Regions from separate parts of the Streptomyces sp. NPDC034084 genome, predicted to be linked through region 1. Evidence: riboswitches for the same ligand, from Rfam matches in the RefSeq annotation. Region 1 holds a riboswitch; the other holds the start of a gene.

Region 1 (8,465 bases):
CTCGGGTTCGACGGCACGGTGCTTCTCGAAGACCAGAGCGCGACGACATGGGAGAACATCACGAACGTGATCCCGCTGCTTGAGGATGTCGACCACATCAAGATCGCCTCCCAACCAGCTCACGCGCTCAAGGCCCGTGCGTACTTGCGGCGGCAGCGCCCTGATCTTGCTGAGAGGCTCGTGCGAGCGGATGACTACCGTCCTGGCGAGTGGATGATCGGTAAACCGCTGTTGGCTCTGTACGGGCTTTGGACACTCCGTGGCATCAAAGCCGAGGAGCGGGGGGGGGGGGTGACGCCATGTCAAATCAGTCGGTGATGGGGCAGCATCAGGATCTCGCGAGTCCGCTTTCGAGCACCACGGACCGCCAAGATCAATGACAGCTCTCACCAGGAGGTATCCATGAGGATGCTGATCAACGTTCCGGAGACCGTCGTCGCCGACGCGCTGCGGGGGATGGCCGCGGCGCATCCCGAGTTGACCGTGGACGTGGAGCGGCGCGTGGTGGTGCGGCGGGACGCGCCCGTGGGGGGGAACGTGGCGCTGGTGTCCGGCGGCGGGTCGGGGCACGAGCCGCTGCACGGGGGGTTCGTGGGACCCGGGATGCTGGCGGCCGCCTGTCCGGGCGAGGTGTTCACCTCGCCCGTGCCCGATCAGATGGTGCGGGCCGCGGCCGCGGTCGACAGCGGGGCCGGGGTGCTGTTCGTCGTCAAGAACTACACCGGTGACGTGCTGAACTTCGAGATGGCGGCGGAGCTCGCCGAGGACGAGGGCATCCAGGTCGCGAAGGTCCTCGTCGACGACGACGTGGCGGTGACGGACAGTCTGTACACGGCGGGCCGGCGGGGCACCGGGGCCACGATGTTCGTGGAGAAGATCGCGGGCGCGGCCGCCGAGGAGGGCGCCCCTCTGGAGCGGGTCGAGTCGGTCGCCCGCCGGGTCGCCGAGCGGTCCCGCTCCTTCGGGGTGGCCCTGAGCGCCTGCACGACCCCCGCGAAGGGCAGCCCGACCTTCGATCTCCCCGAGGGGGAGCTGGAGTTGGGGATCGGCATCCACGGCGAGCCGGGTCGGGAGCGGCGGCCCATGATGACCTCGCGGGAGATCGCGGACTTCGCCGTCGACGCCGTCGTGGAGGACCTGCGTCCGTCCGGTCCGGTCATCGTCCTGGTGAACGGCATGGGCGGGACCCCGCTCCTGGAGCTGTACGGGTTCAACGCCGAGGTGCAGCGGGTCCTCGGCGAGCGGGGGGTGCCGGTGGCCCGCACACTGGTCGGGAACTACGTGACCTCGCTCGACATGGCCGGCTGCTCGGTGACCCTGTGCGAGGTCGACGAGGAGCTGCTGCGCCTGTGGGACGCCCCGGTCCAGACGCCCGCGCTGCGCTGGGGCCGGTGAGCCGGGAGAGGACGAGGGGAAGGGAGCGACATGACGGAGACGATCGGCGCCGGGTTCCTGGTGCGCTGGCTGGCCGCGGTGGCCGTGGACGTCGACCGGGAGGCGGAGCGGCTCACCGAGCTGGACTCGGCGATCGGCGACGCCGACCACGGGGCCAATCTCAAGCGGGGGTTCGCCGCCGTGACGGAGGTCCTGGCGAAGGAGCCTCCGGCGACTCCGGGCGCGGTGCTGACCGCCGCCGGACGGCAGCTCATCTCCACCGTCGGCGGCGCTTCGGGACCGCTGTACGGGACGCTGCTGCGGCGCACCGGCAAGGCCCTGGGCGAGGACGCGGAGGTCACCCGGCACCGGTTGGCGGAGGCGCTCGGTGCCGGGGTGACCGCCGTGTCGCAGCTGGGCGGTGCCCAGGTGGGCGACAAGACGATGCTCGACGCCCTCGTGCCCGGCGTGGAGGGGCTGCGGAGCTCGTACGAGGCGGCCCGCGCCGCCGCCGAGGAGGGCGCCCTCGGAACCGTACCCCTCCAGGCGCGCAAGGGGAGGGCCAGTTATCTCGGGAAGCGGTCGATCGGGCACCAGGATCCGGGGGCGACGTCGTCGGCGCTGCTGTTCGCGGCGCTCGCCGTGACCGCGCGCGCGGAGGGGGCGCGATGAGCCCCGCGGCCGGAGCCGCCGGGGCCCCGGAGCCGTTGGCAGCCGACTCGGCGCCCGTCGGCATCGTCCTCGTCTCGCACAGCGCGGCGGTCGCGACGGCCGTGGCCGAGCTCGCCCGCGGCCTCGCGGGCGTCGGCGACCTCGCGCCGGTCCTGCCCGCGGGCGGGACGCCGGACGGCGGGCTCGGGACGAGTTCCGAGCTGATCCGCGCGGCGGCGGAGGCCGTCGACCGGGGCGCCGGGGTGGCGCTCCTCGTCGACCTGGGCAGCGCGGTCCTCACCGTGAAGGCGCTCCTCGCCGAGGGTGACGAACTGCCCGCGGGCTCCCGTCTCGTGGACGCGCCGTTCGTCGAGGGCGCGGTCGCCGCGCTGGTGACGGCGAGCGCCGGCGGCGACCTCGACGCGGTGGCGGCGGCGGCCTCGGAGGCGTACTCCTACCGCAAGGAGTGAGCGCGCCGCACGAGTGCGTGGAGTGATCATCGGGGCGCGCCGCGTGGCGACCGTGTTGTGATCCAGCAGGTCAACACACTAATGTCGCAGGGCCTTGGTGTACGGGAAACCGGTGCGGTACCGGTGCGGCCCTCGCCACTGTGATCGGGAGGTCCGGCTCCACCCCCGGGGGGAACACCTCGGGGAAGCCACTGGACCGGCGCGGGAGACCGCGGCGGTGTGGGAAGGCGGAGTCGGGCCGTATGACCGTCAGCCAGGAGACCGGCCAGGGTGCGTTGTCCATCCACGAGGTGCTGGAGAGGGTCTCCCGATCATGCATATAGCCGAGGGGTATCTGCCCCCTGTGCACGCCGCAGCCTGGAGCGTCGCGGCCGCTCCGTTCGTCGTCCACGGGGTACGCGCGCTGACCCGCGAGGTACGGTCGAATCCCGAATCCACCCTGTTGCTCGGTGCCTCCGGCGCCTTCACCTTCGTCCTGTCGGCGCTCAAGCTGCCGTCCGTGACGGGTAGTTGTTCCCATCCGACCGGTACGGGTCTGGGCGCGATCCTCTTCCGGCCGCCGATCATGGCCGTCCTGGGGACGATCACCCTCCTCTTCCAGGCCCTGCTGCTCGCGCACGGCGGGCTGACCACGCTCGGCGCCAACGCCTTCTCGATGGCGATCGTCGGGCCGTGGGCGGGGTACGGGACGTACCGGCTGCTGCGGCGGTTCGGTGCGCCGCTGATGGTGGCCGTCTTCTTCGGCGCGTTCGTCGCCGACCTGTCGACGTACTGCGTCACCAGCGTGCAGCTGGCCCTGGCGTTCCCCGACCCCGGCAGCGGTGTGCCCGGCGCGCTCGCCAAGTTCGGCGGGATCTTCGCCGTGACCCAGATTCCGCTGGCGGTGAGCGAGGGTCTCCTCACGGTGCTCGTGATGCGGCTGCTCACGCAGTCCAGCAAGGGCGAGCTGACCCGGCTGGGCGTGCTCGCTCCGGCGCGGCGGGAACAGCACGAGGAGGCGGCGGCGCGATGAGCCGTAACGCGAAGATCAACACCCTGCTGCTGCTCGTCGTCGCCGCGCTCGCGGTCCTGCCGCTCGCGCTCGGCCTCGGCGACCACAAGGAGCAGCCGTTCGCCGGTTCCGACGGCGAGGCGGAGACCGCGATCACGGAACTCCAGCCGGACTACGAGCCGTGGTTCAGCCCGCTGTACGAGCCGCCGTCCGGCGAGATCGAGTCGGCGCTCTTCGCCCTCCAGGCGGCGATCGGCGCCGGCGTGCTCGCGTACTACTTCGGCCTGCGCCGCGGCCGCCGCCAGGGCGCGGCGCGGGCCGCGGCCGAGGCCGGGGGCGGGGCCGTCGTGGGCGGGACCGTCGGGGCCGAGGCCGCCCAGGCGGCGGGGACGAAGGCTGAGGCGGTGGGCGACCCCACCGACGATGACGGCCCGGCAACCGCGAGCGGCGGACCGGGCGCCGGTGCGCCCGGCACTGGTGCCGTCGGCGCGGGCGTTTCCTCCCCGGTCGACGGTTCGGACGCGTAGCGCCGATGCTGCCGATCGACGCGGCGGCGCACAGCAGCCGCTGGCGCCGCCGCCACCCCGTGGAGAAGGCCCTCCTCGGCTTCGGTCTGACGCTGTGCGCGGTGGGGCTGCCCCCGTGGCCCGGCGCGGTGCTCGTGGCGGCGGCCACGCTCGCGGTGCTGCTCGGTCCGGCCGGTGTGCCGGGCCGGCAGCTGTGGCGCGCGTTTCGCATCCCGCTCGGCTTCTGTGTGACCGGGGCCGTTCCGCTGCTCTTCGAGGTGGGAGGCCCCCGGGGGATCGTCGCGCTCGCGCCAGGCGGGCCCGTGCAGGCGGGCGAGCTGCTGCTTCGCACCGCCTCGGCCTCGCTCGGGGTGCTGCTCTTCGCGTTCACGACGCCGGTGTCCGACGTCCTGCCCCGGCTCGTCCGGGCGGGGGTGCCGGCGCCCGTGGTGGACGTGGCGCTCGTGATGTACCGGATCATCTTCCTGCTGCTCGACGCCCTGACGAAGATCCGGCAGGCGCAGGCGGCGCGGCTCGGGCACACGACCCGGGCCGCGACCTGGCGTTCACTGGCCGGGCTCGGCGCGACGACGTTCGTCCGGGCCTTCGACCGGGCGCAACGGCTGCAGTCGGGCCTCGCCGGGCGCGGTTACGACGGGACGCTGCGCGTTCTGGTGCCCGCCTGCCCCGTCTCCCGGCGGTTCCTCGCGGCGACGGGCGTGCTCCTCGCGGGGCTCGTCGCCCTCACCCTCGTATTGGAAAGGTTCCTTCCGTGACGTCTCCGACGCCTCCTGCCGCCGTCGTGGAGCTGGTGAAGGCGGGTTTCGCCTACGAGGACGGGCCCGCGGTCCTGTCGGGCGTGGACTTCGCGGTGGCGGAGGGGCGTGCGATCGCGCTCCTCGGCCGCAACGGCAGCGGCAAGACGACGCTGCTGCGGCTCCTCAGCGGGGGGCTGCGGTGCGGGAGCGGGTCGCTGCTCCTGGACGGGACCGAGGTGACGTACGACCGGAAGGGGCTGACCCGGCTGCGGACCACGGTTCAGCTGGTCGTGCAGGACCCGGACGACCAGCTGTTCGCCGCCTCCGTCGGCCAGGACGTGTCGTTCGGTCCGATGAACCTGGGGCTGCCCGAGGAGGAGGTACGGCTCCGGGTGCGGGAGGCCCTGGAGGCGCTGGACATCGTCGCTCTGGAGGACCGGCCGACGCATCTGCTGTCGTACGGGCAGCGGAAGCGGGCCGCGATCGCGGGCGCCGTCGCGATGCGTCCCCGGGTGCTGATCATGGACGAGCCGACGGCCGGGCTCGACCCGCACGGGCAGGAGCGGCTGCTCGACGCCCTGGAGCGGCTCCGGGAGGCCGGGACGACGGTGGTGATGGCGACGCACGACGTGGACCTGGCGCTGCGCTGGGCGGACGAGGCGGCGGTGCTCTCCCCCGCCGGGCTGCGCACCGGCCCCGTCGCGGAGCTCCTCGCGGACGACGCCCTGCTGGCCGCGGCCCGCCTGCGCCGGCCCTGGGGCACGGCCGTGGCACGGCTCCTGCGCACCCACGGCCTGCTGGGCGCGGACGCGGCGGAGCCCCGGACACCGGAGGACCTGGACGCGTGGATCACGGCACACTTGGCGGCTACCGAGTAGTAGACATCACTCCCGGATTCTTCTGCAACTAGTTGCAGAAGGCGCGCGGGGTCGCCTACAACTGGGGTCGACGACCCCTGCGCGAGGAGGCGCCCCCCATGACCCCGTACCCGCACCTGCTGAGCCCGCTCGACCTCGGGTTCACCACCCTGCCCAACCGGGTGATCATGGGCTCGATGCACGTCGGCCTGGAGGAGACGGAGCACGGCTTCGAGCGCATGGCCGCCTTCTACGCGGAGCGGGCCCGGGGCGGCGTGGGGCTCATCGTCACCGGCGGCATCGCGCCCAACGAGGCCGGCCGCCCCTGGGACGGCGGGGCCAAGCTCACCACGGCTGAGGAGGTCGCCGAGCACCGGCTGATCACCGACGCCGTGCATGCCGAGGGGGGCCGGATCGCGATGCAGATCCTGCACTTCGGCCGGTACGCCTACCACCCCGGTCTCGTCGGCCCCAGCCCGATCAAGGCGCCCATCAGCCCCTTCGTACCGAACGAGCTGACCGACGCCGAGGTCGAGCAGACCGTCGAGGACTACGCGCGCTGCGCCGAGCTGGCCAAGGAGGCCGGGTACGACGGCGTCGAGGTCATGGGCTCCGAGGGCTACCTCATCAACGAGTTCATCGCCGCCGCCACCAACCGGCGCACCGACCGCTGGGGCGGCTCGTACGAGAACCGGGTCCGCTTCCCGCTGGAGATCGTCCGCCGCATCCGCGAGCGCGTCGGCGAGGACTTCATCCTCGTCTACCGCCTCTCCATGCTGGACCTCGTCCCCGGCGGCTCCACCCTGGAGGAGGTCGTCCAGCTGGCCAAGGAGATCGAGGCCGCGGGCGCGACCATCATCAACACCGGCATCGGCTGGCACGAGGCGCGCATCCCCACCATCGCCACCTCCGTGCCGCGCGGCGCCTACACCTGGGTGACGAAGAAGCTGATGGGCGCGGTCTCCGTGCCGCTCGTCACCTCCAACCGCATCAACACCCCCGAGGTCGCCGAGGAGATCCTGGCCGACGGCCGCGCCGACCTGGTCTCACTGGCCCGCCCCTTCCTCGCCGACCCCGCCTTCGTCGCCAAGGCGACGGCCGGCCGCGCGGACACCATCAACACCTGCATCGGCTGCAACCAGGCCTGCCTGGACCACACCTTCAACCTGAAGATCACCTCCTGCCTGGTCAACCCGCGCGCCTGCCACGAGACCGAGCTGGTCCTCTCCCCCACCCGCCTCGCCAAGCGCGTCGCCGTCGTCGGCGCGGGCCCGGCCGGACTCGCGTGCGCGGTGTCGGCGGCCGAGCGCGGCCACGCCGTCACCCTCTTCGACGCCGCCGCCGAGATCGGCGGCCAGCTGAACATCGCCAAGCGGGTACCGGGCAAGGAGGAGTTCGACGAGACGCTGCGCTACTTCCGCGTGCAGCTCGCCGAGCGCGGCATCGACGTCCGCCTGAACACGTACGTCTCCGCCGCCGACCTGGACGGCTACGACGAGGTCGTCGTCGCGACCGGCGTCACCCCTCGCACGCCCGGGATCGCCGGTGAGGACCACCCGAGCGTCCTCAGCTACCTGGACGTGCTGCGGGACGGCGCTCCGGTCGGGGACCGGGTCGCGATCATCGGCGCGGGAGGCATCGGCTTCGACGTGGCCGAGTTCCTCACGGACGGCGGCGAGGGCGCGAGCCAGGACCCCGAGACGTACTTCCGCCAGTGGGGCGTCGACACCTCGTACGAGAACCGCGGCGGACTGCGCGCGCCCGAGCGGAACGCCCCGCCGCGCCAGGTGCACCTGCTCCAGCGCAAGAGCACCAAGGTCGGCGCCGGCCTAGGCAAGACGACCGGCTGGATCCACCGCACCGAGCTCAAGCACCGCGGGGTCACCATGGTGGCGGGCGTGTCGTACGACCGGATCGACGACGCGGGCCTGCACGTCACGATCGACGGGGAGGCGCAGCTCCTTCCCGTCGACACGGTCGTGCTCTGCGCCGGGCAGGAGCCGCGCCGCGACCTGTACGAGGAGCTGATCGCGGCGGGCCGCTCCGCGCACCTCATCGGCGGCGCGGACGTCGCCGCCGAGCTGGACGCGAAGCGGGCCATCGACCAGGGGACCCGCCTCGCCGCCGCCCTGTGACGGCCGCACCGTGATCACCGTGGCCGGCCGAACCTAGGATGCGAGCATGTCCCTCCCGCACGCGATCCTCACCGCGCTGCTCGAAAAGCCGTCCTCCGGCCTCGAACTGACGCGCCGCTTCGACAAGTCGATCGGCTACTTCTGGTCGGCCACGCACCAGCAGATCTACCGCGAGCTCGGGAAACTGGAGCAGGCGGGGCACATCCGCGCCCTGCCTGCCCCGGTGCCCGCGCGGGGGCAGAAGAAGGAGTACGAGGTGCTGCCCGCCGGCCGGGCGGAGCTGAGCGACTGGGTGGGCAGGGCCGAGGACCCGAAGCCGCTCCGGTCCGCCCTGCTGCTGCGGATGCGGGCCGCGGCGATGGTCGGAACGGCGGGGCTCCGGGCCGAGCTGGAGCGCCATCTGTCTCTCCACCAGGCCCAGTTGGACGAGTACCTCCTGATCGAGGCCCGCGACTTCCCGGCGGAGCGCCGCCGCGCCGAACCGGACCTGCTGCGCCACCTCGTCCTGCGGGGCGGGGTCGATCTGGAGCGGTTCTGGGTGGAGTGGCTGACGAGCGCGCTGGCCGAGCTGGGGCCGGAGGACTGACGGCCCTGCGGTGCGGTACCCCGCCGGGCCGGCACCCGCCACCCGCCCGTTGTGGGGACGCGCCGTTCGCCCGTAACGGACCGCGCGGCGCGTACGGGCCCCGGATCACGCCTCGCCCGTCGCCGTCCGGCGCCACG
Region 2 (8,465 bases), on a different contig from region 1:
GTCGGCGGTGCGGCGGACCGGCCCCGCGAGCCGGTGGTGGACATCGCCGGAGCCCGTGCGCTGCTGGCGGACCTTCCCTTCGCGCAACACCACCTCGACATGCTCGCGACCGACCACTGGTTCGCCGACGAGCGACCCTGGCGGGACCTGGGCTGTGACCCGGGGCCGGGCTTCAGGGCGGGCTTCGCCGGCCACCTGGCGTGGTACCGGGATCTCCTCGGCCGCTCCTGACGGCTTGCCCGCCCGGCCCGCCCGCCCGGCCGGATCCCCGCCCGCAGTCAGCCGAGGAGCGCGGTCACGGCCTGACTGCCCGCCGGGTCGAGCCCGGCGAGGGCCTCCGGGCCCGCCAGTGTCGGAAGCAGTGTGCCCCACAGGCCCGTGACGGTCCGGGGGGACAGCCATTCGCCGTTGTCCCTGCCGAGGGCCTCCAGGCCGATGGTGGCGGCCACGACCGTGCGGGCGAGGTCCTGCCGGCGCCCGGCACCGACGGCGAGCAGTCCCTCGTCGGCCGCCTCCGCGAGCCGCTGCTGCACACAGCTCTGCCACTCCTGGCGCAGAGTGAGATCCGTACGGGAGTCACCGGCGCAGCTGAGCCGGAATCCGGCGCGGACGACGACGTCCTCGCGGACCAGTCGGGCCAGCGCGTGCGAGGTGTCGACGAGGTTCTGCAGGGCGTTCGACACCTGTCCGTACACGAGGCGGGCGGCCCGGCGCAGGGTGCTGCGGGCCTCGTCCTCGACGGCGCCGGCGACGGCCGCCTTGTTCTCGAAGTGGAAGTGGAGCGCGCCGGGGCTCACGCCCGCTCCCGAGCTGATGGCGGACAGCGTGGCCAGGGCGTAACCGTGCCGGTCGAACTCCCCGGCCGCCGACCTGATCAGCGCGTCACGGGTGCGTGCAGCCCGCTCTTGTTTGGTCACCGATGGCTCCACGACTGTAAACCGACTGCTCGGTATTGTACGAGCGGAGGCCGCGCCTCGGTGCGCCGGCGTCGGGCCTCGACCGCGCGCTCCGGCAGGCCGAGGAGTCGGTGCGGCGCCCCGGCAGGTTCACGGCGGATCGCTTACCAGGGCGGCCGCGCCCGACCCGTGAGGAAAAGGGCGAGGCCCGCTGTCGGACACGGGGGATCTCCGACAGCAGGCCTCTGTTGAATATTCTACGAGATCGTCGGGAGTGGTTCGCCCCCCGCCGAGTACCTCCGCGGGACGCCGGTGGCGAAGGGTGCCCGGAAGGGGTACATCTCCCCTGAGACGCGGACACGGCCGCCGCCCGGCGCCGGGCACCCTCGACCGCGTCGCCGGTGACGACGAGGAGGTCGCGGTGGACGGCAGAAGCACAGGGTTCGTGCATTCCTTCAATCGTCTCGGCGGGTACGGCTTCGTCGTCCCCGTGGGCTCCGAGGAACAGGTGTACTTCAGCGCCGAGGACATCGAGGGCGAGGAGCGAACGGTCTCCGAGGGCCAGCAGATCTCCTTCGTCCTGGTCCTCGGCGAGGGCCGCTTCGAGGCGAAGGAACTGCGTCTCTGACACCGGCCGGGCCCCGGGGCGCGGCCGGCGCCCGGTGGTACTGTGCCGAGGCCAGTCGCACCTTTGTACGCACCTGAACGGGTACGTCCACGGGTCAGGGAATCCGGTGGGAGACCGGAACTGACGCGCAGCGGTGAGGGCGACGGGCGGAGCATCGGCCACTGGGCGGCACGACGGGCCCGGGAAGGCGCTCCGTCCGGCTGACCCCGAGTCCGAAGACCTGCTGGCGGCCCCGGCGGCACGCCGTCGTCCGGGGAGGACCGTACGACAGGCTCCGCGTATGAGCCGTGGCCGCAGAGGAAGTTCCCGTGCCGCTCGCACACCCCGTCCGCTCCGCCGTGCTCACCCTGGCCGGCGCCCTGCTCCTCACCACGACGGCGACCGGCTGCGGCGGTGGGCCCGCCGACGCGCCGGGGAAGGGCGCGGCCGCCCGGGCCGGGTCCCCGGAGTCCGGCTTCCCGGTGATCCTCGACGACGACTGCGGACGGCCGGTCCGGGTCGACCGCGCCCCGCGACGGGCCGTCGCCCTCGACCAGGGAGCGGCGGAGATCATGCTCTCCCTCGGCCTCGCCGACCGCATGGTGGGCACCGCCACCTGGACGGACCCGGTGCTCAAGGGCCTGGAGAAGGAGAACGCGAAGGTGCCCCGCCTCGCCGACCGCTACCCCTCCTTCGAGAAGGTCCTCGACGCCGAACCCGACTTCGCGGCCGCCTCCTTCGCGTACACCCTCGGCAAGGGCGGGGTGGCGCCCCGCGAGCGCTTCGAGCAGCTCGGCGTCCCCACCTACCTCTCGCCCACCGACTGCGTCGGCAAGGACAACGGCGGTGACGGCGACGGCGTCCGCACCCGGCCCCTCACCATGGACACGGTCTACGGCGAGATCCGAGACCTGGCCCGGGTGTTCGCGGTCCCCGAGCGGGGCGAGAAGCTCGTCGCCGGGCTCAAGGCCCGGGTGGCGAAGGCCACGGCGGCGGCCGACGTCACGGGCGCCACCGTCCTCTACTGGTTCTCGGACTCCAAGTCGCCGTACATGGCCGGCTGTTGCGGTGCGCCCGGGATCGTCAGCCACGCGCTCGGGGTGAAGAACGTCTTCGACGACACCCGTGAGGAGTGGCCCCAGATCAACTGGGAGACCGTCGCGGACCGCGACCCCGACGTCCTCGTGCTCGGCGATCTGACCCGCCGCTCGCAGTCGGCCGAGAGTGCCGCGAAGAAGATCGAGTTCCTGGAGTCCGACCCCGTCACCCGGAACATGACGGCGGTACGGCGCAAGCGGTACGTCCTGCTCAGCGGCCAGGCGATGAACCCCACCCTCCGTACCGTCGAGGGCGTCGAGAAGGTGGCGGCCGCGCTCCGCGCGTACGGTCTCGCGAAGTGACGGCAGGTGAGGGCGCGTCCCGCGAGGTGGTGGTACGCGCCGGTGTCACGGTGCTGCTGTGGGCGGCGGCCGGGCTCGCGCTCCTCTGTCTGTCGGTGGCCGTGGCCATCACCATCGGCCCGGCGGACCTCGGGGTCGGCGAGGTCGGGTCCGTGGTCGCCGCCCACCTCGGCGGCGGCGCCTCGGACCTCTCGCCGATCCGCGACGGGATCGTCTGGGACCTGCGACTGCCCCGTACCCTCCTCGCCGCCGTCTGCGGCGCCGGACTCGCCGTCTGCGGTGCGGTGATGCAGTCGCTCCTGCGCAACCCGCTCGCCGACCCCTTCGTCCTGGGCGTCTCCTCCGGCGCCTCGACCGGCGCCGTCGCGGTCGTCGTCCTCGGCGTCGGCGGAGGCGTCCTCTCCGTCACCGGCGGGGCGTTCCTGGGGGCGGTGGTCTCCTTCGCGCTGGTCCTGCTGCTCAGCCACACCCTCGGCGGCTCGACGGACCGGGTGGTGCTCGCGGGCGTCGCCGCGATGCAGCTCTTCTCCGCCCTCACCTCCTTCGTCGTGATGACCGCCGCCGACGCCGAGACGACCCGGGGCGTGCTCTTCTGGCTGCTCGGCTCGCTCTCCGGGGCGGGCTGGAGCGAGGTGTGGGTGTGCCTCGCCGTCCTCGCGGCGGCCCTGCTGATCTGCGGCGGGTACGGAAGGACCCTGGACGCCTTCGCGTTCGGGGAGGAGGCCGCCTCCGCGCTCGGCGTCGCCGTGGCGCGGACCCGGCTCGTCCTGCTCTGCGTCACCGCCCTCCTGACGGCCGCCCTGGTCTCGGCCGCCGGAGCGATCGGCTTCGTCGGGCTCGTCCTGCCGCACGCCGCCCGCGCCCTCGCGGGACCCGGCCACGTCCGCCTCCTGCCGGTCACCGCCCTGGCCGGGGCGGTGTTCCTCGTCTGGGCCGACACCCTCGCCCGCACGGTCCTCGACCCGCAGGAGGTGCCGGTGGGCGTGGTGACCTCGCTGATCGGCGTACCGGCCTTCGTCCTCGTCCTGTACCGCACCAGGAGCACCCGATGACCGCCACCGCCGGCAGGGTCGCGGACACGGGCGCCGACGCGGGCACGCGCGCCGGCCTCCGCGCCGAGCGGGTCTCGCGCACGGCCGGCGGCACCCTCGTCCTCGACGGCGTCAGCCTCACGCTCGCCCCCGGCACCGTCACCGGCCTGCTCGGGCCCAACGGGTCGGGCAAGTCCACCCTCCTCCGCCTCCTCGCCGGCGTCCTCACCCCCGACTCCGGGGTCGTCACCCTCGACGGCGACCCGCTCGGCGGGCTCGGCCGGCGCACGGTCGCCCGGCGCCTCGCCACGGTGGAGCAGCAGGCCGACACCCAGACCGACCTGACGGTCGCCGACGTCGTACGCCTCGGCCGCGTCCCGCACCGCAGGGCCTGGGCCCCGCCATCGGCTGCGGACGAGGCCGCCGTCCGCACGGCCCTCGCCCGGACAGGGCTCACCGACCGCGCCCGGCAGCCCTGGCGCACCCTCTCCGGCGGCGAACGCCAGCGCGTGCAGATCGCCCGCGCCCTCGCCCAGGAACCGCGCGAACTCCTCCTCGACGAACCCACCAACCACCTCGACATCCAGCACCAGCTCGACCTCCTCGCCCTCGTCGCCGGCCTCCGCCTCACCGCCGTCGTCGCCCTGCACGACCTCAACCTCGCGGCGATGTACTGCGACCGGCTCGTGGTCCTCGCACGGGGCCGGGTGGTGGCGGGCGGCACCCCGGACGAGGTCCTCACCGAGGAGCTCATCGCCGAGGTCTACGGGGTCCGCAGCGCCGTGACCCGGCCCGGCCCCGACGGGCGCCCGCACATCCGCTTCCTCGGTACGGTGGGCCCATGTCCGAGCCCCTAGACTCCGCAGCCGCCCGTCCGCACGGGCGGACCCCGGGGGCGCGTGAACTCGCGGCGGCGGCCGAGGTGTTCGGTCTGCTCTCCGACCCCACCAGGCTCCATCTGGTGTGGCTGCTCACCCGGGGAGAGGCCGATGTCACCGCCCTGACGGAGGCGTGCGGGGCCGCGCGCCCGGCGGTCAGCCAGCACCTCGCCAAGCTGCGCCTCGGCGGGCTCGTCCAGACCCGCAAGGACGGCCGCCGGGTCGTGTACGCGATGCCGGACGGCCATCTGAAGCGCCTGGTCGTCGAGGCCGTCAGCCGGGCCGACCACCAGGTGACCGGAGAGCCCTGGCACGACTGACGCGCAGGCGCCCCCTTCCGTGTGAACATGTGCGCACTCATGCACATGTCGGTTACGGTGAAGGCTCAGCCGTCCGCCGTGGCCGTCCCGGGGGCACCCTCATGCCGTCCGTCCTGCGCAACCGCACCTACCGGCGCCTCCTCGGCGCCCAGGTCGTCGCCCTCGCTGGCACCGGCCTGGCGACCATCGCCCTCAGCCTCCTCGCGTACGACCTCGCCGGGGCCGACGCCACCGCCGTGCTCGGCACCGTCCTCGCCCTCAAGATGGCCGCGTACGTCGGGATCGCCCCGCTCGCCGGAGCGCTCGCCGACCGCGTGCCCCGGCGCGTGCTGCTCGTCTCGATGGACCTGGCGCGGGCGACGGTCGCGCTCACCCTGCCGTTCGTCACGCGGGTGTGGCAGGTGTACGTCCTGATCCTCCTGCTCCAGGCCGCCTCCGCCGCCTTCACCCCGGCCTTCCAGGCCACGATCCCGCAGGTGCTGCCCGGCGAGCGTGACTACACCAGAGCCCTCTCGCTCTCCCGGCTCGCCTACGACCTGGAGAGCCTGGCCAGCCCCGTACTGGCCGCCGCGCTGCTCACCGTCGTCCCGTACTCCTGGCTCTTCGCCGGCACCGCCGCCGGGTTCCTCTGCTCCGCCCTCCTCGTCCGGACGACCGCCCTGCCGGCCCCGCACGGACCCGAAGCGGGAGCGGGCGGGACCGGTACCGGACGCCGCTACGCCACGGTGGCCTTCGGCGTCCGGCTGCTCCTCGCGACCCCGCGCCTGCGCGCCCTCCTCGCCCTCGACCTCGCCGTCGCGGCGGCCGGGGCCGTCGTCCTCGTCGACACCGTGCTCCTGGTCCGCGACACCCTCGGCCGCCCTGCCGGCGACGTCCCGCTCGCCCTGAGCGCGTACGGGGCCGGGTCCATGGCCGTGGCGCTGCTGCTGCCGCGCCTCCTGAGCCGCGCCGACGACCGCGCCGTCATGATGCGGGCCGCCTTCGTCCTGCCCGGGGCACTCGCGCTCCTCGCCCTCGCTCTCACGGTCGCGTCCGGCGCCTGGTCCTGGCCCGCGCTGCTCGCGCTCTGGCTGGTGGCCGGCGCGGCCGGCTCGGCGGTCCTCACCCCCGGCGGCCGGGTGGTGCGCCGCTCGGCCGCCGACGGCGACCTGCCGGCCGCCTTCGCGGCCCGGTTCTCCCTCTCGCACGCCTGCTGGCTGCTCACCTATCCGCTCGCCGGCGGCCTCGCCGCGTGGGCGGGACCCGCCGTCCCGGCGGCCGCGCTCGCCGCCCTCGCCCTCCTCGGGGCCGTGGGCGCGGCGCGCCTCTGGCCCCGCGAGGACCCGGCCGAGCTGGACCACGCCCACCCCGAACTCCCTTCCGGGCACCCGCATTTGGCAGGAGCGGGGCGTCGCCACGCGCACGCGTTCCACATCGACGCCCTGCACCGGCGGTGGCCACCGGCGGCGGGCCGACCCGGTGGCCGCGTCTCCGGCCGGTCCCGGACCATGTCCGGACCGTAGGCGCCGCCGGCCGCCGGGGCGCTCATGCCGATGCCGTACGGGAGGGGCCGGGCGATCACGCGGCTCGGCCCCGGGTCCGGCACCCGGGCGGCGGCGTTGCGCGAGGGGGAGACGGGCGTGTCGGGCCGCTGCCCGGGGCCGGGCGGGTGGTTACGTGGCCCGCGGGCAAGGGGCGGCCGGAGTTCCCTCGCTCCCGGACACCGAATCCCGCGAACAGGCGGCTCGGACCCGGACCCGGACCCAGGAGGAGAACGCGATGCGGATCCATGTGACGAGTGTCTTCGTCGACGACCAGGACAAGGCCCTCCGCTTCTACACGGAGAAGCTGGGCTTCGTGAAGAAGACGGAGGTCCCCCTCGGTGACTACCGCTGGCTGACCGTCGTCCCGCCCGAGGACCCCGACGGCACCGAACTGCTCCTGGAGCCCGACGCGCACCCCGCCGCCAAGGCGTACACGCGTGCCCTGCTCGCGGACGGCATCCCGGTCACCTCCTTCGCCGTGGACGACGTCCGCGCCGAGTACGAGCGGCTGACCGGCCTCGGGGTCCGCTTCACCCAGGAACCGACGGAGGCGGGCCCGGTCACCATCGCGGTCCTGGACGACACCTGCGGCAACCTGATCCAGATCGTCCAGCTGCCCTGAACCACACCGTCGGACTCCGGGGCCGCCCGGACGTCAGTAGACGTCCCGTACGTAGCGCTTGTCGGCGGCGAGCCTTCTGACGTACGCGGCGGCCTCGTCGGCGTCCATGCCGCCATGGGCGGCGATGACGTCCCTCAGGGCCCGGTCGACGTCCTTGGCCATGCGCTCCGCGTCGCCGCACACGTAGAAGTGGGCGCCGTCCCGGAGCCACTGCCACAGCCGGGCGCCGTTCTCCCGCATCCGGTCCTGGACGTACACCTTGTTCCGCTGGTCGCGCGAGAAGGCGAGGTCGAGACGGTCGAGGTGCCCGGAGTCCAGGTACGCCTCCAGCTCCCGGCGGTGGTAGAAGTCGGTGGCCTCGCGCTGCTCGCCGAAGAAGAGCCAGTTGGGGGCCGAATGGCCGCGGGCCAGCCGGTCCTGGAGGAAGCCGATGAACGGGGCCACGCCCGTGCCGGGGCCGACCATGACCATCGGCGTCGCGGGGTCGGCGGGCGGCCGGAATCCCGGCGAGCGCCGGACGAAGACCTGCACCGGCCCGTCGTCGGCGCAGTCGGCGAGATACGTCGAGCACACACCCCCGCGCTCCCGGCCGACGTCGTTCGCGTAACGGACCACGGAGACGGTGAGCCGCACCTCGCCGGGGTGTGCGAGGGGACTGGAGGAGATCGAGTACAGGCGGGGCCGCAGCCGCCCCAGGGCGGCGGCCCACTCCGCGGCGGAGGCCCGCACGGGGAACGCGGCGACGACGTCGGCGGCCTGTCGGCCCCAACTCCACTGCGCCAGCGCGTCCTTGTTGTCCGGACGCACCAGCCGCTTCAGCTCGGGGCTGCCGGTGCGCGCCGCCAGGAACCTGAGCAGCTCGGGGGTGATGCGGGAGATGTCCAGGCGGGTGCGCAGGGCCTCCTCGAAGGGGAGCGGTGTCCCGTCGCCGAGGTCCACCCCTCCGGCGGGGTCGAGTCCGGTGAGGGCCAGCCATTCGGCCACGAGCGGGGCACCGTTGACCGGCCACACGCCGAGGGCGTCCCCGGCTTCGTAGGCGAGCTCCCCGCCGCGGGTGTCGAAGGCGAACTCCCGAACCTCCTTCTGTGAACCGGGCAGGCTCAGCAGCCTGTTGCCGACCAGGAGGGTGGCGAAAGGCGATGTCCTGGTGGGGGTGGGCGGCGTTCCGACGGTGGCGGTGCGCCGGAG

The links. A riboswitch is a leader RNA that binds a small molecule or an ion and turns the genes downstream of it on or off. The one in region 1 is predicted to bind cobalamin.
Region 2: it holds a riboswitch for cobalamin, as region 1 does, so the genes downstream of both, ACZ51I_RS10920 (ABC transporter substrate-binding protein) here and ACZ51I_RS12785 (energy-coupling factor ABC transporter permease) in region 1, are expected to answer to the same signal.

Annotation. Positions count from the first base shown of each region.
Region 1 is NZ_JBVISK010000003.1:400,453-408,917, reverse strand. Features, by position in the region: gene ACZ51I_RS12805 (YdcF family protein) at 1-318, shown strand, start outside; gene dhaK (dihydroxyacetone kinase subunit DhaK) at 403-1,395, shown strand; gene dhaL (dihydroxyacetone kinase subunit DhaL) at 1,426-2,046, shown strand; gene ACZ51I_RS12790 (PTS-dependent dihydroxyacetone kinase phosphotransferase subunit DhaM) at 2,043-2,495, shown strand; cobalamin riboswitch at 2,574-2,779, shown strand; gene ACZ51I_RS12785 (energy-coupling factor ABC transporter permease) at 2,809-3,507, shown strand; gene ACZ51I_RS12780 (energy-coupling factor ABC transporter substrate-binding protein) at 3,504-4,013, shown strand; gene cbiQ (cobalt ECF transporter T component CbiQ) at 4,019-4,768, shown strand; gene ACZ51I_RS12770 (ATP-binding cassette domain-containing protein) at 4,765-5,628, shown strand; gene ACZ51I_RS12765 (NADPH-dependent 2,4-dienoyl-CoA reductase) at 5,727-7,742, shown strand; gene ACZ51I_RS12760 (PadR family transcriptional regulator) at 7,789-8,328, shown strand; gene ACZ51I_RS12755 (heavy metal translocating P-type ATPase) at 8,434-8,465, opposite strand, start outside.
Region 2 is NZ_JBVISK010000002.1:1,194,148-1,202,612, reverse strand. Features, by position in the region: gene ACZ51I_RS10935 (NAD-dependent epimerase/dehydratase family protein) at 1-231, shown strand, start outside; gene ACZ51I_RS10930 (ScbR family autoregulator-binding transcription factor) at 279-917, opposite strand; gene ACZ51I_RS10925 (cold shock domain-containing protein) at 1,342-1,524, shown strand; cobalamin riboswitch at 1,575-1,752, shown strand; gene ACZ51I_RS10920 (ABC transporter substrate-binding protein) at 1,833-2,903, shown strand; gene ACZ51I_RS10915 (FecCD family ABC transporter permease) at 2,900-3,955, shown strand; gene ACZ51I_RS10910 (ABC transporter ATP-binding protein) at 3,952-4,791, shown strand; gene ACZ51I_RS10905 (ArsR/SmtB family transcription factor) at 4,776-5,132, shown strand; gene ACZ51I_RS10900 (MFS transporter) at 5,234-6,634, shown strand; gene ACZ51I_RS10895 (VOC family protein) at 6,891-7,277, shown strand; gene ACZ51I_RS10890 (molybdopterin-dependent oxidoreductase) at 7,311-8,465, opposite strand, start outside.